Regions from separate parts of the Microbacterium sp. MMO-35 genome, predicted to be linked through region 2. Evidence: predicted binding sites of a transcription regulator. Region 2 holds the regulator's gene; the other holds the start of a gene.
What was found. The regulator HrcA, encoded in region 2, represses chaperone genes, less so after heat shock. The targets are predictions, from matches to a motif close to TTNGCACTCGNNNNNNNCGAGTGCNAA.
Positions count from the first base shown of each region.

Region 1: the regulator HrcA is predicted to act here: its motif matches at 5,214-5,240, upstream of groES (co-chaperone GroES).

Region 1 is NZ_JBBCVH010000003.1:434,638-442,445, reverse strand. Features, by position in the region: gene tsaB (tRNA (adenosine(37)-N6)-threonylcarbamoyltransferase complex dimerization subunit type 1 TsaB) at 47-667, shown strand; gene rimI (ribosomal protein S18-alanine N-acetyltransferase) at 705-1,286, shown strand; gene tsaD (tRNA (adenosine(37)-N6)-threonylcarbamoyltransferase complex transferase subunit TsaD) at 1,279-2,358, shown strand; gene WFJ01_RS08940 (hypothetical protein) at 2,361-2,801, shown strand; gene WFJ01_RS08935 (hypothetical protein) at 2,806-3,951, shown strand; gene WFJ01_RS08930 (class I SAM-dependent methyltransferase) at 3,952-5,142, opposite strand; gene groES (co-chaperone GroES) at 5,320-5,616, shown strand; gene rarD (EamA family transporter RarD) at 5,797-6,753, shown strand; gene guaB (IMP dehydrogenase) at 6,856-7,808, shown strand, end outside.
Region 2 is NZ_JBBCVH010000002.1:406,644-414,451, forward strand. Features, by position in the region: gene WFJ01_RS05290 (PhoH family protein) at 1-79, opposite strand, end outside; gene WFJ01_RS05295 (HIT domain-containing protein) at 132-479, opposite strand; gene WFJ01_RS05300 (16S rRNA (uracil(1498)-N(3))-methyltransferase) at 519-1,247, opposite strand; gene dnaJ (molecular chaperone DnaJ) at 1,253-2,359, opposite strand; gene hrcA (heat-inducible transcriptional repressor HrcA) at 2,409-3,443, opposite strand; gene WFJ01_RS05315 (carboxylesterase/lipase family protein) at 3,595-5,037, shown strand; gene hemW (radical SAM family heme chaperone HemW) at 5,065-6,315, opposite strand; gene WFJ01_RS05325 (DUF1990 family protein) at 6,329-6,979, opposite strand; gene WFJ01_RS05330 (DMT family transporter) at 7,012-7,808, opposite strand, start outside.

The DNA.
Region 1 (7,808 bases), on a different contig from region 2:
GCACATCGGCGGAGGCCGCGACTAACCTGGAGGGGTGATTCTCGGCGTGGACACCTCTCTCGGCTCGGCCGTGGGCCTCATCGGCCGCGACAGCCGCACCCTGGCCGAGGTATCCCAGGGCGGGCACCTCGGGCACGCCGAGGCGATCGGAACCCTGCTCGAGCAGGTGCTCAGGGCCGGGTCCGAAGACGAGGATCCGCTCACGCACGTCGCCGCGGGCATGGGCCCCGGCCCGTTCACCGGACTGCGCATCGGGATCGCCGCGGCACGCGCCTTCGCGCTCGGCCGAGCCGTGCCCGTGATCGCCGTGCCCAGCCACCACGCCGCCGCGCTCGCCGTGATCGAGGGGGAGCATCCGCCGCAGCACCCGTTCGCGATCCTCACCGACGCACGCCGCCGCGAGACCGCGGTGACCGTGTACGAGGGCATCGACGTCGACGGGATCCCGCACGTCGTGGTCGACACGGTGCTCGTGCCGCAGGCCGACGTCGATCGCAAGCTCGGTGCGCTTCGCCGCATCGAGGTCGCCGAGATCTCGGGTGCCGCGGTCGCCCGAGTGGCCCGCCGCGCGGTCGCTGCCGGGCGCACGCTGACCGGATCCGAGCCGCTGTATCTGCGCCCGCCGGACGCCCGTGTGCCGGCCGCGCCCAAGAGGGTCGGCCTGTGAAGCCGCGCGGGGAGCATCGCGGGAGCGGGGTCGCCTCGTGATCCGCGCCGCGACCACGGCCGACCTCGACGCGATCATGCTCATCGAACGGCGCTCGTTCCCGACCGATGCCTGGAGCGCCGAGATGATGGCGGCCGAGCTGGCGAGCCCGCACGGCCGCTACCTCGTCGATGTCGAGCCCGCCCCCGGTGATGAGGTCGTGGTCGGTGATGAGGTCGTGGTCGGCTACGGCGGAGTGCGCGCGCTGCGCGGATCCGCCGACAGCGACATCCAGACCATCGCCCTCGACGCGGAGCACCGCGGGGCGGGCCGGGGGAGGGCGCTGCTGCGCGCTCTGCTCGCCGAAGCCGCCGAACGCGGCGCCCGCGAGGTGTTCCTCGAGGTGCGCGCCGACAACCCGGTCGCCCAGGGGCTGTACGTCTCCGAGGGGTTCGTCGAGATCGGCCGGCGTGCCGGCTACTACCAGCCCGACGACGTCGACGCCGTGATCATGAAGCTCGACCTGGCGGCAGGCGCCGCCTCCGCTCTCCGGACGGATTCCCGAGATCCACACGAATCGGACGGATCCGTCGAAGACTCGCGAGATGATCCTGAGGACGGGAAGGGATCCCATGACTGACCAGCCCCTCGTGCTCGGGATCGAGACGAGCTGCGACGAGACCGGGATCGGGATCGTCCGCGGGCGCACACTGTTGTCCAACACGATCGCGTCGAGCATGGACGAGCACGCCCGCTACGGCGGCGTGGTGCCCGAGGTCGCCGCCCGCGCGCACCTCGAGGAGCTGCAGCCGGCGATCGAACGCGCCCTCGCCGAGGCGCAGGTGCGGCTGCAGGACCTCGATGCCGTCGCCGTGACCAGCGGGCCCGGCCTCGCCGGCGCGCTCATGGTCGGCATCGGCGCGGCGAAGGGGCTGGCGGTGTCGCTCGGCAAGCCGCTCTACGCCGTGAACCACCTCGTGGGCCACATCGCCGCCGACATCCTGACGCCGGACTCGGTGCCCCTGGAGTACCCGACGATCGCGCTGCTCGTCTCGGGCGGGCACACGTCCCTGCTGCACGTACGCGATCTCACGACCGATGTCGAGATGCTCGGCGAGACCGTCGACGACGCCGCGGGCGAGGCATTCGACAAGGTCGCCCGTCTTCTCGGCCTGCCCTACCCCGGCGGACCCGAGATCGACCGCGCCGCCGTGGGCGGGGATCCCGCCGCGATCCGGTTCCCGCGGGGGCTGTCGCGGGCATCGGATCTGGAGAAGCACCGCTACGACTTCTCCTTCTCGGGCCTGAAGACCGCCGTCGCCCGGTGGATCGAGCGGGAGGACGCGGCGGGGAACACGATCCCCGTCGCCGACGTCGCTGCGAGCTTCCGCGAGGCGGTCGTCGATGTGCTGGTGACGAAGGCGCTCGCCGCCTGCGCCGATCGCGGTGTCCCTCGTCTGCTGCTCGGCGGCGGTGTGATCGCGAACCGCCGGCTGCGCGAAGTCGCCCTCGCCCGTGCCTCCGAGGCGGGGGTCACCGTGCGCATCCCGCCGCTTTCGCTGTGCACCGACAACGGCGCGATGATCGCCGGCCTCGCGGCCGAGCTGATCTCCTCGGGCCGGCGGCCGTCGACGCTCGCGTTCGGGGCCGACTCGACCCTGCCGGTGACCGAGATCCAGATGGCCGAACGCGCGGCCGTGGCCGGGGTCTGATCGTGGCGGAGACGGGCGGGAACGATCCGGAGCGGTACACCCGGCTGCCGACCGCGCCCGTGCCGATGGGCGTCGAGAGCGGACCGCAGCTGGATGGCGGGCTCGCCCCCGAGGAGTGGGAACTCGACCGGGACGGCACGACCGTGGCGCACGAGGAGTGGCACCCCACGGACAGCGCCGACGTCCCGGAGCCCGTGGCCGCCGAGCCGCGGCTCGCGCCCTGGGCCCTGCTCTCCGCCATCGTCGCGCTCTTCGCCTCGATGTTCGTCGGATGGGGGATCCCGGTCGCGATCGTGTCGGTGGTCGCGGCGATCATGTCGCTGCGCCGGCCCGACGAGAGCCGCGCGCTCTCGGTCTGGGCGCTCGTGCTTGGGCTCGTCGCGACGTTGTACAGCGCGGGCTGGTTGGTCTGGGCCGCTTACCGGTTCGGCTGGGTCGGCTAACCGCATGGCGGATCCGGACCTCGACGGCGAGCGTCGCGAGCTGGAGCGTCGCGCCTTCGCCCGCGACGGATCCGGTCTGAGCGAGGCCGAAGCCGCTCGGCTGTCCGCGCTGCGGCGGGCCGACGCCCCGCTCACCGATGCGCTGCCGGTCGTCCCGGGCCCTGAACAGGCGCAGCGAGACGAAAGCCTCCCGTCGACCGCGCCCGTTTCGCCGACGTCGTCCCGTTCTGCGGACGGATCCGGCGATGACCTCGGCGACGCGGGACCGCGTCGGCCGATCGGGGCAGACCAGACCGGGACCGGGACCCGGCTCCGGACCTGGCTCGCCACCGGTGCCTGGAATCGCCCGCGGTACGTCGTCGGAGGTCTCGCCCTGGTCCTGCTGGCCGGCCTGGTGGTCGGCTGGGCGATCCCGCGCCCGCCGGATGTCGGGCTCGCGCTACGGGCCGGGGAGGGGGAGCGCGAGGCGGCGGTCCTGAAGCAGAGCGACGACCTCGATCCCGGAACCCTGCTCCTGCTCGCCCGCGATCACGACGGCCTGCTCTGGTATGCGACGCAGGCGGGCGGCCGGCTGCACTGCGCCATCCTCGACGTGCGCGGGGCATCGGCGCAACGGGAGTGCCAGACGGCGGAGCAGGTGCGGGAGCGGCCGCTGATGGTCTCCCTGCCTCAGCCGATCCCCGGTCAGCGCGACGGCTACGCGGCGACCCTGGCGATCGCGGGGACCGGGGCGCCGATGGGGGTGCTGCAGAGCTACCAGATGACGTACACGATGTCGGCGCCGCAGGATCTCCGGGAACAGGCCGCGATGAACCGGATCGTCGCGGACAACGGCTTCATCCACGCGATGGTCGTCGGCCGGGTGGGGGACGTCCCGGTCTGGCTGGGAGACGACGGCGCGGGAAACAGGTGTCTCATCGTGGAGGATCCGGATCCGCGGAAGGCTTGCGACGTCGGAACGGTGACGCTGGACTTCGCCGCGCGCGAAGCCTCGGGACAGGAGCGGCCGACGCTTGCACTGCGCCTGCCGGAGACAGCGTCGCACCCGGCCCTGCGGATCGAGTTCTGGACCCCCGCGAACGCCGGTCAGTACCTCGTCATCACGCAGGACGACGCTCTCTTCCACTTCGGCGACCGCGCCGCGGACTAGTCAGACGCGGTCGGCGAGGATCGCGTGCCGCTTGTCGCCGATGCGCACCAGGATCAGTGTCGCCTCGCCGGGCCCGTGCAGGTTCAGCTTCTTGCGGAACGCGGCCGGATCCACATCGACGCCGCGCTTCTTGATCTCCAGGCGTCCGATGCCCGCCTTCTTGAGGACGGCGCCGATCGCCTTCGGGTTCATCGGCAGCACCTCGCGCACGCGGAACGACGCGGCGAACGGGCTTTCGGCAGGCGCATCGGACGTCAGATACGCGATGTGCGGATCCAGCATGCCCGCGTCGAGAGCGCGGGCGAGGTCGCCGATGAGGCGGGCGCGGATGACGGCCCCGTCCGGCTCGTGCACATAGGCGCCGAGCTCGCGCACCTCGGCGTCCTCGGTGTCGGCGGGGGCCGTGAGCTCGTGCGCACGGTCGCCGCGGATCACGAGGGCCGCCCGCCGCACGCCGGGGCGGGCCAGCACACCCGACCACAGCACGAGTTCGACGACGTCGCCGTCCGCGCTGACCCACTGGGCCTCGGCGCCGGCGGGGATCGCGTCCCGGTCATGGGCGGGGCCGAGCTTGATCCCGGTCGGCACGCGATCGGCGAGCGCGAACGCCCACTCCAGGGAGGGCGAGTAGTCGTCGGCGGATACGCGACGCGTCTCGGAGTGACCGGCGGTGCGCCGGGCCGGATCCAGCCACACCGCCTCCGTCCTGCCCGCGGGTGCATGATCCTCGGCGAACCCGTGCCGCACCTCGACGTCGGATCCGAACGGCGCCAGGTTGTACGCCGCCAGCGCGGCGGTGACCTCGTCGGCGTCGACCGCGGTCACCCGCAAGCCCGCGCCGGCGAAGGCGAGCGCATCGCCGCCGATCCCGCAGCCGAGGTCGGACACGTGCGCGATCCCGGCAGCGCGCATCCGGCCGGCATGACGTGCGGCGACGCCGAGCCGGGTGGCCTGCTCGAGGCCGGCACGGGTGAACAGCATCCGATCGGCGAAGGCGCCGAACTTCGCCCTGGCCTTCGTGCGCAGCCGTGCCTGGCCGACCACGGCCGAGACGAAGTCGGGCGAGCGGCCCTCGCCCCGCAGCCGCATCACGGCCCGTGCGGCCGCATCCGTGGATCCGATCTCGCCGAGCTCGTCGATCGCCCGCAGTGCCTCCGGCGTCAGCACGGTCCGCAGTTCGCTCATATCCACGCGGTCCAGGCTATCGACGTCGCGCGCCCCTGCGCCGGACCGCGCGAGCAGGGGGTCGGATCCGTCATCGACTGGCACTCTGATTGCGGGAGTGCCAACGATGCGCCTAGACTGGCGTTAGCACTCTCGGGTTGAGGGTGCTAACGAAGTCTTGAACCGTCAAGAAAGAGGTAGACCGTGTCGGTTTCCATCAAGCCGCTCGAGGACCGCATCGTCATCAAGCAGGTCGAGGCCGAGCAGACCACCGCGAGTGGCCTGGTCATCCCCGACACCGCCAAGGAGAAGCCCCAGGAGGGCGAGGTCGTGGCCGTCGGCCCCGGTCGCATCGATGACAACGGCAACCGCGTTCCGCTCGACGTCAACGTCGGCGACCGCGTGCTCTACAGCAAGTACGGCGGCACCGAGGTGAAGTTCGGCGTCGAGGAGTACCTCGTGCTCTCGGCGCGCGACGTGCTCGCCGTCGTGGTGCGCTGAGTCCGCACCCACGACGAAGGCCCGGACGCCCCGTGCGTCCGGGCCTTCGTCGTGTGCGGCGACCCCGATCCGCGGATCCGGTTTCGAGGAGCAATGTTCGCTCCCGATCCGGCCCGGAAGCGACGAACATTGCTCCTCGAACGCGGAAGGGGAGGCAATCAGCCGCAATAGGGTTGACCGGTGACCTCCACACGCAGCGCCCAGACCGCAGGCGTCGCCTACGCGATCGGCGCGTATCTCCTGTGGGGCGTGCTTCCGCTGTACTTCCTCCTGCTCGCGCCCACCGGCCCCTGGGAGCTCGTGGCGTGGCGGGTCGCGCTCTCCTTCGTGTTCTGCCTCGTCCTGCTGGCGATCACCCGAGGCTGGAGGCCGCTGCGGGCGATCATCCGCCAGCCGCGGCTGCTCGCACTCACGGCGCTCGCCGGGGTGCTGATCTACATCAACTGGCAGGTGTTCGTCCTCGCGACGCTGAACGGCGAGATCGTCGAGACCAGCCTCGGCTACTTCATCAATCCGATCGGCACCATGCTGCTCGGCGTCTTCGTGCTGAAGGAGAGGCTGCGCCGGCTGCAGTGGGTCGCGATCGGCATCGCGACGATCGCCGTGCTCGTGATCGTCTTCGCGCACGGCACGTTCCCCTGGATCGCGCTGTCCCTCACGGCCTCCTTCGGCATCTACGGGCTCGTGAAGAAGAAGATCGGACCCTCCGTCGATGCGCTCAGCGGCCTCACGCTGGAGTCGTTCTGGGTGCTGCCGATCGCCGTCGTGCAGCTGATCGCGGTGGGGCTCACCACGGGGATCACGATGGGCCAGAACGGTGCGCTGCATGCGGGCCTGCTCGCGTTCGCCGGCGTCGCAACCGCTGTGCCGCTCCTGCTGTTCGCGGCCGGGACGCGCCGGATCGGGCTGACCGTCATCGGCATGATCCAGTTCATCACCCCGATCATGCAGTTCCTCGTCGGGGTGCTCGTGATGCACGAGCCGATGCCGGTCGAGCGGTGGATCGGCTTCGCGATCGTGTGGGTGGCGATCGCGGTCTTCCTCATCGATCTCGGTCTCGCCGCCCGGCGGCTGAGGTCCGGTCGGGCCACGGCGGGAGAGCCGGATCCCGGGACCGACTCGATCCCCGTGCCCTGATCCCCGAGCGCCGCCTCGGCACGTGCCGTTCCTGGGAATACCGGCCCTCCTGCGGCGCTTAGAATCGATGCACGCGCGCGAGAAAGAGGAGCCCCGCAACCCATGGAGCAGCACGACCCGTTCGGTTTTATCGGATTGACCTACGATGACGTCCTGCTCCTTCCGGGGCACACCGACGTGATCCCGAGCGAGGCGGACACCTCGTCGCGCGTGACGCGCCGTATCTCCGTCGCGACGCCCCTGCTCTCCAGCGCCATGGATACCGTGACCGAGGCGCGCATGGCGATCGCCATGGCGCGCGAGGGTGGCCTGGGCATCCTGCACCGCAACCTGTCGATCGCCGATCAGGCCGCGCAGGTCGACCGCGTCAAGCGCAGCGAGTCGGGCATGATCACGGATCCGATCACGACGACCCCCGACGCGACGATCGCCGAGGTCGATGCGATGTGCGCCAAGTACCGCATCTCCGGCCTGCCCGTGGTCGACCCCGACGGGCGTCTGCTGGGCATCGTCACCAACCGCGACATGCGCTTCGTGTCCGGATCCGCCAAGCAGACCACGCGTGCCCGCGACGTGATGACGAGCGAAAACCTCGTCACGGCTCCGGTCGGCGTCCCGGCCGAGCAGGTCATCGCGCTCTTCGCGAAACACCGCGTGGAGAAGCTCCCGCTCATCGACGAGGACGGCAGGCTCGCGGGCCTCATCACCATCAAGGACTTCGACAAGAGCGAGAAGTACCCGCTCGCCACCAAGGACGACCAGGGCCGCCTCCGCGTCGGCGCCGCGATCGGCTTCTTCGGCGACGCCTGGGAGCGCGCCGAGGCGCTGCGCGACAAGGGCGTCGACGTGCTGGTCGTCGACACCGCGAACGGCCAGTCGCAGGGCGTGATCGACCTCGTCAAGCGGCTCAAGGCGGATTCCTCGTTCGATCACATCGACATCATCGGCGGCAACGTCGCCACCCGCGAGGGCGCGCAGGCGCTCGTGGACGCGGGCGTCGACGCCGTCAAGGTCGGTGTCGGTCCTGGCTCGATCTGCACCACGCGCATCGTCGC
Region 2 (7,808 bases):
GGACCAGCACGTCGACGGCGGGGTGCTCCTTCTCGAGCATGCGCAGCAGCCGGTCCTGCGGGCCGAGCAGCTGCACCATCGCGACGCCGTCCACCTCGATCCGCGCCGAGATGACGGATTCAGCCGTTTCGTCAGAAGCCAACGAGCTTGTTCTCCTCGAGATCGCCGAGCACATGGGCGTGCACGTGGAAGACGGACTGCGCGACGCTCGCGCCGTTGTTGAAGATGAGGCGGTACTCGCCGTTGGCGTGATCGACCGCGATCTGCTTGGCCGCGGCGACGATCTTCGCCAGCAGGGCGGGATCCCCCGCGGCGAGCTCGGTGACGTCGCGATACTGCTCGGACTTGGGGATCACGAGCACGTGCAGCGGCGCCTGCGGGTTGATGTCGCGGATCGCGAAGACGTCATCGGTCTCGAGCAGGATCTCGCCGGGGATCTCCCCGTTCAGGATGCGCGTGAAGATCGAGGGTTCGCTCATGCCATCAGTCTATCGGCGCGGTGCCGCGGGTCGGCGGACCTACCAGCGTCCGCGGGCCACGTTCAGCACCGCGAGCGCGGCCGGGCCGGCCGTCGACGTGCGCAGCACCGTGTCGCCGAGCAGCACCCGCTCGGCGCCCGCGGCGACGAGGCGCTCGATCTCCTCCGGCGCGACGCCGCCCTCCGGCCCGACGACGAGCACGATGTCGCGCTCGTCCGGCACGACGCGGGACAGCCGCTCCGAGGCGGAGGGATCCAGGATCAGCACCCGCTGGCCCCCGGCGCGACGCACGAGATCCGCCGTGGACTCGACGGCGACGACCTCGGGGATCCAGGAGCGGTGCGCCTGCTTCGCGGCCTCGCGGACGATGCTCGCCCAGCGCTCGCGGCCCTTGGCCGCCTTCGCGCCCTCCCAGCGCGACACGCTGCGCGTGGCCTGCCAGGGCACGATCCCGTCGACGCCGAGCTCACAGGCCGCCTGGACGGCGAGCTCGTCGCGATCGCCCTTCGCGAGCGCCTGCGCGAGCAGGATCCGCGGCGTCGGCAGCGGATCCTCGCGCCGGGCCAGAACCCGCACCTCGACGAGCGACGGCGCGGCCGCGACGACCTCGGCGTCCAGCCAGACGCCGGCGCCGTCACCGAGGGTGATCGGCTCGCCGACGCGCACCCGGCGCACCACCGCGGCGTGCTTGGCCTCGGCGCCAGTGAGGGCGATCGTGGTCCCCGGTCGGGCCGAGGTCGCCTCGGGCGTGACGAAGTGCAGCGCCATGTCCGTCAGCCGCGGAACCGGTCGCGCAGCTTGGAGAACAGGCCCTGATGGAACTCGGCGAGCCGTGGTGCCGGCGCCTTCGTGCGCTTGGCGAAGTCCTCGATGAGCTGACGCTGCTTGTGGTCGAGCTTCGTGGGGGTGAGCACCTGCACGCCCACCCGCAGGTCTCCGCGCTGCGTGCCCCGCAGCGGCGTGACCCCACGGCCCTTGATCGTGAGCACGTCGCCGGACTGCAGACCCTGGCGGATCTCCAGATCCACCGGGCCGTCGAGCGACTCGATCGTCGTCGTGGTGCCCAGGATCGCGTCGCTCATCGCGACCTCGAGGGTCGCGAGCAGGTCATCGCCCTCGCGGCTGAAGCGCGCGTGCGGCGTCACCGTGACCTCGACGTACAGATCGCCGTTCGGACCGCCCGCGCGGCCCACCTCACCGGAGCCGGGAAGCTGCAGGCGCAGACCGGTCTCGACGCCGGCGGGGATGTCGAGCCCGACCGTCCGGCGCGAACGCACCCGGCCCTGGCCGTTGCAGGTCTGGCACGGGAACGGGATCGTCGTGCCGAAGCCCTCGCACGACCCGCAGGGCGCGGTCGTGAGGACGTTGCCGAGCAGGCTCCGCACCTGCTGCTGCACGTGCCCGGATCCGCCGCAGATGTCGCAGGTCACGGGCGAGGTGCCGTCCGCGCAGCAGGAACCCTGACAGGTCTCGCACAGCACCGCGGTGTCGACCTCGATGTCGCGGTGCACACCGAACACGACGTCGCCGAGGTCGAGCGTCACCCGCACCAGGGCGTCCTGGCCGCGCTCCCGGCGCGAACGGGGCCGGGCGGACCGCGCCCCTCCGCCGCCGAAGAAGGTCTCGAAGATGTCCCCGAAGCCGCCGAACCCGCCGAATCCGCCGTTGCCGTTCTGGTCGCCGCCCATGTCGTAGCGGCGTCGCGAATCGGCGTCGCTGAGCACGTCGTAGGCGTGCGTGACCGACTTGAACCGCTCCGCGGCCTCCTCGCTCGGGTTCACGTCGGGGTGCAGCTGCCGGGCGAGCCGTCGATACGCCTTCTTGATCTCGTCCTCGCTCGCGTCGCGCGAGACGCCGAGGACCTCGTAGTGATCCGTCACCATCGCCTTTCCGGGCCGCCCTGCGGCGGCGTGTCTGTCGTGCGGCCGGTCACCGGCCGGACTCGTCCTCTTCGAGCAGCCGGGACAGGTAGCGGGCCACGGCCCGCGCCGCCGCGAGGTTGCTCTGGTAGTCCATGCGGGTCGGGCCCATCACGCCGACGCGTGCGGTCCCGGAGTGGGTGAGATAGTCGCTCGCGACGATCGAGGCCTCGCCGAGACCGAACGCGGCGTTCTCCGTGCCGATGCTCGCCGCGAGCCCGTGCTCGTCGACGCGCATCTCGCTCATCAGCCGCAGCAGCGTCACCTGCTCCTCGATCGCCTCGAGGAGCGGATGGATGCTGCCGCGGAAGTCGTGCTCGCGGCGTGCCAGCGTGGCGGCGCCCGCCATGACCAGGCGCTCCTGGCGGAACTCGGCGAGCTCTTCGGCCACCGCCCGCAGCAGCGCGGCCCGCGCGGCGTCGACACGGGGGCCGTACGAGGTCTCTCCCGCTGCCTGGACCCGCTCGGCGCCGCGGCGCACCGAGTGTCCGGTGAGCAGTTCGGTGATCGCCGCGCGGAGCATCCCGAGCTCGGACTCGTCGAGCTCGACCGGCAGCGGGACGATGCGCTGCGACACGCCGCCGGCGTCCGTCACGAGCACGATGAGCAGGCGGTTCGGGGCCAGCGCGACGAGCTCGACGTGCGTGACATGTGCGCGCGCGAAGGACGGATACTGCGCGAGGGCGACCTGCCCGGTCAGCCGGGTGAGCACGCGCACGGTGCGCACCATGAGGTCGTCGAGGTCGGCGGGGTCCGCGAGGAACGCGGTGATCGCGCTGCGCTGCGCCGCGGAGAGCGGCCGCACCTGCGCGAGGTGGTCGACGAAGACGCGATAGCCCTTGTCCGTCGGCACCCGCCCGGAGGAGGTGTGCGGCGCCGCGATGAGGTCCTCGTCCTCGAGCTGGGCCATGTCGTTGCGGATCGTCGCGGCGGACACGCCGAAGGCGTGCCGCTCCACGATCGACTTGCTGCCGACCGGCTCATTCGTCTCGACGTAGTCCTCGACGATGGCGCGGAGCACCTGGAGTCCCCGTTCTGAGACCATCGCCCCTCCTCACCGCTGGCACTCGTGCATCCTGAGTGCCAATCCTATCCTGCCGGGCCTCCCGGCGGGCTCAGGGACCGCGGACGCCTCCAGAACCGCGGGAGCGCCCGGGCCCGGAGGACGGGGACGCGGTTCTGCCTAGGATGGCGCCATGGACCACGACGCCGTGCGCACGCGGATCTCCACCGGCGAGCTCATCGGACGCCGCATCGACGGCGTCGACCGCCATCTCGGCATCCCGTACGCCGCACCGCCTTTCGGGCCCCGCCGCTTCCGCAGCCCCGAGCCGCCTGAGGCGTGGTCGGCGCCGCGCGATGCCTCGGCGTTCGGCCCGACCGCTCCGCAGCTGCCCTACGCCGGGGCGACGGCCGAGATCCTCGGCAGCCTCCGCATCGACGGCGACGACATCCTCACCGCGAACGTATGGGCCCCGGTCGGCGCCCGTTCCGCACCGGTCGTGCTGTGGATCCACGGCGGCGCGCTGGAGCGGGGAACGGCGGCGCTGTCCCTCTATGACGGCACCGCGTTCGCCCGCGACGGGATCGTGTTCGTCAGCATCAACTACCGGCTGGGATCTGAAGGCTTCTCGGTGCTCGACGGGGCGCCGCGCAACCTGGGGCTCCAGGACGCGGCGGCGGCCCTCCGCTGGGTGCACGAGGAGATCGCCGCGTTCGGGGGCGACCCGGATCGAATCACCCTCATGGGCGAGTCCGCCGGCGGGGCGCTCGTCGCCGCACTGCTCTCCCGCGCCGACACCCGCGCCCTCGTGTGCGGCGGGATCATCCAGTCCGGTCCGCTGCTGGCGTCGTCCCCGGCGCGCGGCGGCAGAGTGACCCGGCAGCTCGCCGCACGTCTCGGAGTGCCCGCCACCGCGGAGGCGTTCACCGCCCTCGCTCCGGACGCGCTCCTCGAGGCGCGGCACGCCCAGTCCGCCGGATCCTCGCCGCTCGGCGGCGCACCGGGGTTCGCCCTCGTGATCGACGAGGAGACCCTGCCGAGCTCGCCGCACGAGGCGCTGCGGGACGCCGATGTGCCGATCCTGATCGGCACCAACACCGACGAGTACCGGCTCTGGTTCCCGCCGGAGGCGCTCGCCGCCATCCGTCCGGCGAAGCTGCTCCTCGCCCGGCTCGCGCTGCGCATCCCGGCGGCGGCGGTCCGCGCCGTGCGGACGGATCACCCGGGCGCGAGCACCGGCGAGGTGTTCGGCCAGCTCGCGACCGACCTGCTGCTCCGCGCGCCCGCCACCCGGGCCGCACAGGCGCGGTCCGGCACGGCGACCCACCTCTACGAGTTCTCGTGGCCGAGTGCCGTGCGCGACCTCCGCGCCGCCCATGCCCTCGAGATCCCGTTCGTCTTCGACGTGCTCGCAGACCCCGAATCCCTCCGGATCGCCGGCGCCGACGCACCGCAGTCCCTCGCCACGGCGATGCACGACGCCTGGGTGCGGTTCATCCACGACGGCGATCCCGGCTGGCCCGCCTACGGCGCGCAGCGGACGGCGGCGCTGTTCGCCGGTTCCGGCGGCGATCCCGTGGTCGGCCCGCAGCGCCGCACCGTCGTGGTGGATCTGCTGCCGACGCCCCGGGCCTGAGCTCCGAGACGATCGACCGGTCCCCGGTCAGTCCGTCAGCGCCCGCACCACGGCGTCGGCGAGCAGGCGCCCGCGCCGGGTGAGGACGAGCGTCCCCCGCAGAGCCGCCCCTGCATCGACCAGGCCGTCGGCGATGAGCCCCGCGACCCGGGTCCTCGCCTCAGGAGCGAGGTCGTCCAGAGGCAGGCCCTCGGCCATCCGCGAGCGGAGCAGGATCCGCTCCAGCTGGGCCGCCTCCGCGTCGGGACGCTCGGTGCCGGCCGCCGGGGACTCCCCCGTCGCGAGTCGCTGCGCGTAGGCGGCAGGATGCTTCACGTTCCACCAGCGGAGCCCGGCGACGTGGCTGTGCGCACCGGGACCGAAGCCCCACCAGTCGGTGCCGCGCCAGTACGCCATGTTGTGGCGGGAGCGCCGGTCGCCGCCGCCCTTCTCCGAGCCGGCGTCCCCCGTGCTCCGCCGGGCCCAGTTGCTCACCTCGTACCAGTCGAATCCCGCGTCCGCCAGTGCGGTGTCGGCGAGCTCGTACATGTCGGCCTGCAGGTCGTCGTCCGGCGCGGGCACCTCGCCGCGGCGGATCTGACGCGCGAGCTTCGTGCCGTCCTCGATGATCAGCGCATAGGCGGAGATGTGATCGGGACGCAGGTCCACCGCGGTCTCGAGCGAGGCGCGCCAGTCCTCCAGCGACTCCCCCGGCGCCCCGTAGATGAGATCGACGCTGACCGCGAGCCCGGCGGCGCGCGCCGCCTCGACCGCGGTGCGCACGTTCTCCGGCCGGTGCGTGCGGTCGAGCGCCGCCAGCACGTGAGGCACGGCGGACTGCATGCCGATCGACATCCGGGTGACGCCCGCGGCGGCGAGCTCCTCGGCGACCGACGGGGTGACGGTGTCGGGATTGGCCTCCACGGTGACCTCGGCGCCGTCGACGATGCCGAACGCGTCGATCGCGGCGCCGAGCATGCGCCCGAGATCGCCCGCCGGCAGCAGGGTCGGCGTGCCGCCACCGAAGAACACGGTGCTCAGCGGACGCAGCGGGGCGTGCTCGGAGAGCACCGCACGCGCCAGCCCGATCTCCCCGATCAGCGTGTCGGCGTAGGCGTCCTGACGTGCGCCGCGCAGCTCGGACGCGGTGTACGTGTTGAAGTCGCAGTAGCCGCAGCGCACGCGGCAGAACGGCACGTGCAGGTACGCGGAGAACGGCGTGGCGGGATCGATCGACAGGTCGGCGGGCAGGCGTCCGTCCGCCGGTGCCGGATCCCCGAGCGGGAGCGGTCCGGCCATCAGAGTCGGACCATCAGACGGGAGTCGCGTACAGCGGCGAGATCGCCCGTAGGTAGCGCGCGAACAGCTCACGGCGACGGCGCTTCACGAGATACGGCACCGTTCGATACAGGAAGCTGTTCGGCCGATCGAAGGCGCGCACGGTGAACCACACCTCGTCGGCGTCGTTCCACTCGATGTCGAAGGACTCCTCGCCGCTCACGACGGAGCCGTCGACCGTGCCGAGCACGAAGCCGATCCGGTGCGTCTGCTCGGTCACCGAGATCACCCGCAGCTCGGCGTCGGCGCGCATGCCGCCGACGCGGCCGTGTAGCTTCAGGGTCATGCCGGGACCCGCCCACGGCGTGCCGTCCTCGTCGTAGCGCGGCTCGACCTCGGCGTGGCTCGGCGCGATCGGGTTGCCCTCCGCGTCGAAGCTGACACCGGCGTACCCGGGGCTGGAGGCGGGGCGCACATCCGTCAGCTGCAGGCCCGCCGCGCGCTGCGCCGTCCACGACAGCAGCGCGTCACCGGCCGTGCGGAACCGCTCCTCGCCGCTTCCGAGCCGCCAGGACTCCTCGGCCGGGATGCTGCGCTCCGGCGGATACTGCATCAGGTCGGGCGCGTGGGTCGCCCCCACGGCGGCATAGTCCACCGTTCCTTCTCGGAATGTCCCGCGACGCATGACAACCAGACTACTGGCCGGGCCCGACGGACTCACCCAGGTTCTCCCAAGGCTGGGATGCTGTTCGCACGGGCGCGCGCGTCGTCCCCGTTCCCGGAACGGTCGGATCTCGCCGCGGGAGGGCGGTCGTCACCGAGTCGCAGCGCAGAGGCGGCCGCCCCGAGGACCAGCCCGGCCACGCCCGCGACGGACAGCGGCTCGCCCAGCACGATCAGGGCTGCGACGGCGGTGGCTGCCGGGATCACGCTGAACAGGATCGACGCGGCATCCGCGCCGACGCCACGGACGAGCGCCGAGTACAGCACGGTGCCACCCAGGCCGATCGCGACGATGCCGCCGAGGAGCGACCAGGACGCGAGGCCGGCGGGTGGACGCGCGGGTTCGGTCAGCGCGAGCGCCCCCGCGACCGGGGTGGAGACGACGACTCCGATCAGTGTGAACATCGCGGGATGGACCCGGTGCAGGGACCGCCCCTGCCAGAGCGCCCCGAGCGAGACCGCGAGCAGCGACCCGCCCACGGCGAGGATCGTCGGCCCGATCCGCGGATCCGCGAGCACGGTCGGCAGGCAGGCGACGATCACGGCCGCGGCTCCCAGCGCGGTCGACAGCAGCGCCCGGCGGGAGGCCCGCCGTCGCAGGATCCACCGGGAGAGGAGCGCGGTGACGACGGGATTCATGGCGATCACGAGCGCGGTGAACCCCGCGCCGACGCCGTGCCCGAGCGCCCAGTAGGTGCCGACGAACTGCCCCGCCTGCGAGAGCAGCCCCGCACCGGCCGCGGCGGCCAGCAGGCGGCCGCGCGGGACGGGTGTGCGCAGCAGCGCGCAGA